3 regions of the Lysinibacillus sp. EB106-09-02-XG168 genome follow, and region 3 is predicted to be linked to each of the others. Evidence: a T-box and tRNA genes for the amino acid it is inferred to sense, from the RefSeq annotation. Region 3 holds a T-box; the other regions hold tRNA genes.
The links. The T-box of region 3 lies ahead of tyrS (tyrosine--tRNA ligase). A T-box ahead of a tRNA ligase gene usually reads a tRNA of that ligase, here a tRNA-Tyr.
Positions count from the first base shown of each region.

Region 1: it encodes a tRNA-Tyr, which carries the amino acid that the T-box ahead of tyrS (tyrosine--tRNA ligase) is inferred to sense. The anticodon was not compared.
Region 2: it encodes a tRNA-Tyr, which carries the amino acid that the T-box ahead of tyrS (tyrosine--tRNA ligase) is inferred to sense. The anticodon was not compared.

Region 1 is NZ_JBYTDN010000003.1:226,241-228,468, forward strand. It holds rRNA gene AC3WSO_RS02190 (23S ribosomal RNA) at 1-315, shown strand, start outside; rRNA gene rrf (5S ribosomal RNA) at 502-617, shown strand; tRNA gene AC3WSO_RS02200 (tRNA-Val) at 628-703, shown strand; tRNA gene AC3WSO_RS02205 (tRNA-Met) at 728-802, shown strand; tRNA gene AC3WSO_RS02210 (tRNA-Asp) at 807-882, shown strand; tRNA gene AC3WSO_RS02215 (tRNA-Thr) at 892-964, shown strand; tRNA gene AC3WSO_RS02220 (tRNA-Tyr) at 974-1,057, shown strand; tRNA gene AC3WSO_RS02225 (tRNA-Trp) at 1,063-1,136, shown strand; tRNA gene AC3WSO_RS02230 (tRNA-His) at 1,184-1,259, shown strand; tRNA gene AC3WSO_RS02235 (tRNA-Gln) at 1,270-1,344, shown strand; tRNA gene AC3WSO_RS02240 (tRNA-Lys) at 1,360-1,432, shown strand; tRNA gene AC3WSO_RS02245 (tRNA-Arg) at 1,448-1,524, shown strand; tRNA gene AC3WSO_RS02250 (tRNA-Pro) at 1,543-1,619, shown strand; tRNA gene AC3WSO_RS02255 (tRNA-Ala) at 1,633-1,708, shown strand; tRNA gene AC3WSO_RS02260 (tRNA-Ser) at 1,721-1,813, shown strand; tRNA gene AC3WSO_RS02265 (tRNA-Phe) at 1,823-1,898, shown strand; tRNA gene AC3WSO_RS02270 (tRNA-Gly) at 1,902-1,975, shown strand; tRNA gene AC3WSO_RS02275 (tRNA-Ile) at 1,983-2,059, shown strand; tRNA gene AC3WSO_RS02280 (tRNA-Asn) at 2,064-2,140, shown strand; tRNA gene AC3WSO_RS02285 (tRNA-Glu) at 2,142-2,213, shown strand.
Region 2 is NZ_JBYTDN010000003.1:4,140,559-4,142,786, forward strand. It holds tRNA gene AC3WSO_RS20985 (tRNA-Leu) at 402-482, opposite strand; tRNA gene AC3WSO_RS20990 (tRNA-Cys) at 530-603, opposite strand; tRNA gene AC3WSO_RS20995 (tRNA-Gly) at 612-686, opposite strand; tRNA gene AC3WSO_RS21000 (tRNA-Gln) at 693-767, opposite strand; tRNA gene AC3WSO_RS21005 (tRNA-His) at 785-860, opposite strand; tRNA gene AC3WSO_RS21010 (tRNA-His) at 893-968, opposite strand; tRNA gene AC3WSO_RS21015 (tRNA-Trp) at 985-1,058, opposite strand; tRNA gene AC3WSO_RS21020 (tRNA-Tyr) at 1,068-1,151, opposite strand; tRNA gene AC3WSO_RS21025 (tRNA-Thr) at 1,161-1,236, opposite strand; tRNA gene AC3WSO_RS21030 (tRNA-Phe) at 1,246-1,321, opposite strand; tRNA gene AC3WSO_RS21035 (tRNA-Asp) at 1,336-1,411, opposite strand; tRNA gene AC3WSO_RS21040 (tRNA-Met) at 1,416-1,490, opposite strand; tRNA gene AC3WSO_RS21045 (tRNA-Val) at 1,516-1,591, opposite strand; tRNA gene AC3WSO_RS21050 (tRNA-Glu) at 1,606-1,680, opposite strand; tRNA gene AC3WSO_RS21055 (tRNA-Ser) at 1,711-1,802, opposite strand; tRNA gene AC3WSO_RS21060 (tRNA-Asn) at 1,808-1,884, opposite strand; rRNA gene rrf (5S ribosomal RNA) at 1,901-2,016, opposite strand; rRNA gene AC3WSO_RS21070 (23S ribosomal RNA) at 2,133-2,228, opposite strand, start outside.
Region 3 is NZ_JBYTDN010000003.1:4,598,570-4,600,797, reverse strand. It holds gene AC3WSO_RS23270 (nitroreductase family protein) at 1-300, shown strand, start outside; T-box leader at 424-665, shown strand; partial or broken gene tyrS (tyrosine--tRNA ligase) at 821-2,035, shown strand; gene AC3WSO_RS23260 (ABC transporter substrate-binding protein) at 2,115-2,228, opposite strand, start outside.

The DNA.
Region 1 (2,228 bases), 4.4 Mb from region 3:
TCAGAACGTCGTGAGACAGTTCGGTCCCTATCCGTCGTGGGCGTAGGAAATTTGAGAGGAGCTGTCCTTAGTACGAGAGGACCGGGATGGACACACCGCTGGTGTACCAGTTGTCTTGCCAAAGGCATCGCTGGGTAGCTATGTGTGGACGGGATAAGTGCTGAAAGCATCTAAGCATGAAGCCCCCCTCAAGATGAGATTTCCCATTACGCAAGTAAGTAAGATCCCTCAAAGACGATGAGGTAGATAGGTTCGAGGTGGAAGTGTGGTGACACATGGAGCTGACGAATACTAATCGATCGAGGACTTAACCAACATGTTTGAAACATTCAATGAACCGTTTATCCAGTTTTGAAAGAACAATTTCTTTCATATAGGGTTTCAAGATACGAGTAGTTCGAGGAAGCGATGGAGAGAGGGAAGGAGCGTACTTAAGTACGTGACTGACTGAACGACTGAAGCTGACGAAGAAATGCGACGTATATTGAAAGCCGAAAATAGTCTAGTGATGATGGCAAAGAGGTCACACCCGTTCCCATACCGAACACGGAAGTTAAGCTCTTTAGCGCCGATGGTAGTTGGGGGCTTCCCCCTGTGAGAGTAGGACGTCGCTAGGCATTATACCCAGGAGGATTAGCTCAGCTGGGAGAGCACCTGCCTTACAAGCAGGGGGTCGGCGGTTCGAGCCCGTCATCCTCCACCATTTTTTTATCAAGCACTCTATTATCGCGGGGTGGAGCAGTGGTAGCTCGTCGGGCTCATAACCCGAAGGTCGTTGGTTCAAATCCGGCCCCCGCAACCAAAATGGTCCCGTGGTGTAGCGGTTAACATGCCTGCCTGTCACGCAGGAGATCGCCGGTTCGATCCCGGTCGGGACCGCCATTTTTTTTTGCCGGTGTAGCTCAGTTGGTAGAGCAACTGACTTGTAATCAGTAGGTCGTGGGTTCGACTCCTATCGCCGGCATCATCCCTTGGAGGGGTAGCGAAGAGGCTAAACGCGGCGGACTGTAAATCCGCTCCTTAGGGTTCGGCGGTTCGAATCCGTCCCCCTCCACCATTTTTAGGGGCATAGTTCAACGGTAGAATAGAGGTCTCCAAAACCTTTGGTGTGGGTTCGATTCCTACTGCCCCTGCCAGGTTTCTAGGTACTCGTTATCAAACACTACTGTGATTATATATAGTGGCGATTGTGGCGAAGTGGTTAACGCACCGGATTGTGGTTCCGGCATTCGTGGGTTCGATTCCCATCAGTCGCCCCATTTTAATAATTGGGGTATAGCCAAGCGGTAAGGCAACGGATTTTGATTCCGTCATGCCTAGGTTCGAATCCTAGTACCCCAGCCATTCATTTTTTAATAGGAGCCATTAGCTCAGTTGGTAGAGCATCTGACTTTTAATCAGAGGGTCGAAGGTTCGAGTCCTTCATGGCTCATCAGTTTTTATAAATGCGCCCGTAGCTCAATTGGATAGAGCGTCTGACTACGGATCAGAAGGTTATGGGTTCGACTCCTGTCGGGCGCGCCAAATAAAGCCTAATAGTATCGGAATGTAGCTCAGCTTGGTAGAGCACTTGGTTTGGGACCAAGGGGTCGTAGGTTCGAATCCTGTCATTCCGACCATCTTTCCTAACAAGGGGCCTTAGCTCAGCTGGGAGAGCGCCTGCCTTGCACGCAGGAGGTCAGCGGTTCGATCCCGCTAGGCTCCACCATTTATATATTACGGAGGTATACCCAAGTCTGGCTGAAGGGATCGGTCTTGAAAACCGACAGGCGGGTAACACCGCGCGGGGGTTCGAATCCCTCTACCTCCTCCATATTTTTTCGGGTCAGTAGCTCAGTTGGTAGAGCATTAGATTGAAGCTCTAAGTGTCGGCGGTTCGATTCCGTCCTGACCCACCATTTGCGGGTGTAGTTTAATGGTAAAACCTCAGCCTTCCAAGCTGATGTCGTGAGTTCGATTCTCATCACCCGCTCCAAAATAATGGGCCTATAGCTCAGCTGGTTAGAGCGCACGCCTGATAAGCGTGAGGTCGATGGTTCGAGTCCATTTAGGCCCACCATTATTCCGAAGTAGCTCAGTTGGTAGTAGCACCTGACTGTTAATCAGGTTGTCGCAGGTTCGAGTCCTGCCTTCGGAGCCACGGCCCCTTGGTCAAGTGGTTAAGACACCGCCCTTTCACGGCGGTAACACGGGTTCGAATCCCGTAGGGGTCATCAAGCATGTTGCAC
Region 2 (2,228 bases), 460 kb from region 3:
TAATCCACTTTGCTTTTTATCTATTTTTTTCTTATTATCTTTTCTTATTATCTTTTCTTATTATCTTTTCTTATTAAATAACTCCCCAGCTTTCGGTGTTCCTGTTACCACAGCACCTATTATCTCAATATTTATTTCCCTTCTCCTTGTTAAACTCCTGTTTAACTTAATAGCTTCTATTATTGTTACTGCTGTTACAAAAACGTTCGTGCTGCTGGTGCATCACTTTGGATTACTACTGTAAAACAAATCTGATTATGTGTAAAATTTGTGTAAAACAAAATCAATTCTTATCGTTTTCTATCTTATTCTCAGGAAATGCAAAAAGCTCATAAACCCTATCATATCAAGGTTTATGAGCTTTCTTAACTTTTTTATCGTAACGTAAATTAAACTAAAGATACCGGTGGTCGGGGTCGAACCGACACTCCAAAGGAACACGATTTTGAGTCGTGCGCGTCTGCCAATTCCGCCACACCGGCACAATGGAGATAAAAAAAATCGGATAAACCGATTGAGTAATAAATTATGGAGGCGGCAACCGGATTTGAACCGGTGATAAAGGTGTTGCAGACCTGTGCCTTACCACTTGGCTATGCCGCCTTAATAATTGGAGCGGAAGACGAGGTTCGAACTCGCGACCCCCACCTTGGCAAGGTGGTGTTCTACCACTGAACTACTTCCGCAATAAATGGCTGGGATACCTGGATTCGAACCAGGGCGTGACGGAATCAAAATCCGTTGCCTTACCGCTTGGCTATATCCCAAAAGTTAAATATATAAATGGGGCGACTGATGGGAATCGAACCCACGAATGCCTGAACCACAATCAGGTGCGTTAACCACTTCGCCACAACCGCCATATTATTATATTTTATTATTTTAAATTAAATGGGGCGACTGATGGGAATCGAACCCACGAATGCCTGAACCACAATCAGGTGCGTTAACCACTTCGCCACAACCGCCATGAAATTAATTAATTGGCAGGGGCAGTAGGAATCGAACCCACATCAAAGGTTTTGGAGACCTCTATTCTACCGTTAAACTATGCCCCTATAAAAAACTGGTGGAGGGGGACGGATTCGAACCGCCGAACCCTAAGGAGCGGATTTACAGTCCGCCGCGTTTAGCCACTTCGCTACCCCTCCGGGAATACATGGTGCCGGCGATAGGAGTCGAACCCACGACCTACTGATTACAAGTCAGTTGCTCTACCAACTGAGCTACACCGGCAAAAAAATATGGTGGGTCAGGACGGAATCGAACCGCCGACACTTAGAGCTTCAATCTAATGCTCTACCAACTGAGCTACTGACCCATATTTTTAAAAAATGGCGGTCCCGACCGGGATCGAACCGGCGATCTCCTGCGTGACAGGCAGGCATGTTAACCGCTACACCACGGGACCATTTTGGTTGCGGGGGCCGGATTTGAACCAACGACCTTCGGGTTATGAGCCCGACGAGCTACCACTGCTCCACCCCGCGATAATAAGGTGATTTATTTAAATAATGGTGGAGGATGACGGGCTCGAACCGCCGACCCTCTGCTTGTAAGGCAGATGCTCTCCCAGCTGAGCTAATCCTCCATCTGGGTATTAAATGGTGACCCCTACGGGATTCGAACCCGTGTTACCGCCGTGAAAGGGCGGTGTCTTAACCACTTGACCAAGGGGCCATCGTTTGGAATGGAAAATCCTTAAAGTGCTGGCGGAGAGTAAGGGATTTGAACCCTTGAGACAGTGTTAACCGCCTACACGATTTCCAATCGTGCTCCTTCGGCCACTCGGACAACTCTCCAAGAATGGCTCCGAAGGCAGGACTCGAACCTGCGACAACCTGATTAACAGTCAGGTGCTACTACCAACTGAGCTACTTCGGAATAATTTTATCATATAGCCTAGCGACGTCCTACTCTCACAGGGGGAAGCCCCCAACTACCATCGGCGCTAAAGAGCTTAACTTCCGTGTTCGGTATGGGAACGGGTGTGACCTCTTTGCCATCATCACTAGACTATTTTGAAAGACAATACTTATTATAACATATCTTTGTTGAAGTTACAAGTATATTTTTAATAGTTTTTATTCTTTCAAAACTGGATAAACGGTGCATTGAATGTTTCAAACATTTTGGTTAAGTCCTCGATCGATTAGTATTCGTCAGCTCCATGTGTCACCACACTTCCACCTCGAACCTATCTACCTCATCGTCTTTGAGGGATCTTA
Region 3 (2,228 bases):
GATTATTTAGCGAATGCGGCAATAAATTATTATGAAAATAAATCAAAAGAAGATTTAAAACTAGAATTAACTCGAGATGTGAGTCTTGCGTCAATGTCATTAATTTTGTTAGCAAATGAAGCTGGTTTTGACACAATTACTATGTCAGGCTATGATTCTAAGGAATTAAAAGATATCTTAAATATTTCTGAAAGGTATTTAGACGTTATGCTTATAGCCATTGGTAAAGGTACTAAAGCCGGCCATAAGACCGTAAGGCATAATGTTAGTAAGATAATGTATAGAAACAACATAATTTAGTGTTCTTATCGTCTTTACAAAAATAGTATCACCTTAATTTATTGACAATTCAAATAAAGGTACTATAATAATTAACAAGATTTGCATAACGAAAAACTGTTGATAACAGTTTGGAGTATAAGAGTAAAAGCATAGAAGAGAACGAGTAGTTTTAATGGAACTTACAGAAAGTAGCCGGTCGATGAGAGGCGCAAGGAAAGTTAAAATGAATACATCTTGGAGCTGCGTACCGAACTTTAGTAGGCTACGACGGGTTTGCATCCGTAATCATTGCAAAGGTATCGCCATTTGGCCGTACCTATTGAGAAGGGTTATGTGAATAACTCTTAAATTAAGGTGGTAACACGTTCATACGCGTCCTTTAGGTTAATTCCTAAAGGGCGTTTTTTTTATTTTCATTAGCAAAAGAGCATCTGCTGAATGAAGATTTAGCTTTCGGACGTAATTACGCCAAGGCGAAATTGATTTTTGCTCTTATAGAACTTGCAATATGAATTCAATATTTAAGGAGTTGTATTGTATGTTTTTAAAACCAGAGGAACAATTAGAAATTATTCAAAAGGGTGTAGGTAAGATTGTTAATAGAGAAGAGTTATTAGTAAAATTAGACCATTCTTTTAAGGAACAAAAGCCTTTAACGATTAAGCTTGGTTTAGATCCTTCTGCGCCAGACATTCATTTAGGGCATGCTGTTGTGCTACGGAAAATTAAACAAATGCAAGATTTAGGTCATCGAGTGGTCATTATTATTGGCAATTTTACGGGGCGTATAGGAGACCCAACAGGAAAAGCAAAAGGGCGCATTGCGTTAAGTGATGAAATTGTAAAGGAAAACGCTAAAACATATTGTGAGCAAATTTATAAAATTTTAAATAAGGAAAAGACTGCTGTACCTTTTAATAGTGAGTGGTTATCAACGTTAACGTTTGAGGAGTTTATCAAATTAGCTGCGACGACTTCTGTAGCGCGTATGTTAGAACGTGATGATTTCCAAAAGCGCTATAACAATCATGTGCCAATTGGCATTCATGAATTTTTCTATCCTTTAATGCAAGCGTATGATTCAGTCGAAACTTTTGCTGATATTGAATTAGGCGGTACCGACCAAACGTTTAATATTTTAATGGGGCGCACATTACAAAAGCATTTAGGGCTTGAGAAACAAATTGCCATTTTCATGCCGTTATTAGAAGGTTTAGATGGTGTTGAAAAAATGAGTAAAAGCTTAGGGAATTATATTGGCGTAAATGAAGTACCAGAAGTAATGTTCAAAAAAGTAATGGAAGTACCTGATGCATTAATTATTAAATATTTTGAACTTGCAACAGATGAACATCCTAACGTGATTAAAGAAGTGGAAGAGCGATTATTAAAAGGTGAAAATCCGCGAGATATCAAACTAGAGTTAGCAGAAATTATTACTACTTTGTATCATGGGGGAAAGTCTATGAAGGAAGCGAAGTAATATTTTGAAACAGCATTTCAAAAGAAAAAAATCCCTGATAACATACCCTCGATAGTAATTGAAATAGGAAAAGAATCTGTACTAGATATTATTCCCTCATTAATTGCCAAAGACTATATTAAAAGTAAAAGTGAATTTATACGTTTAATGAAACAAAATGGCGTTTCTTTAAATGGTGAAAAACTTACAGTAGATGATATTGATAAAATCTTAATGAATGATGAAGTTTTACAAATTGGGAAGAAACGATTTATACGATTTATAAAATAAGAGTGATTAAGTTAATTATTCGTAAAAGGGTAGAAAAGATAAAATCACCTTCGAATAACGAAGGTGATTCTATCTTTTATTATTTCCCTAAAACAAATTCAGCAATTTCATCTAAAATCATTTCTTTACCAAGAGGGAAGTATCCTTTATTGACTGCATCATTTTTAATAATAAATACGTGGTTGTTCTTAAC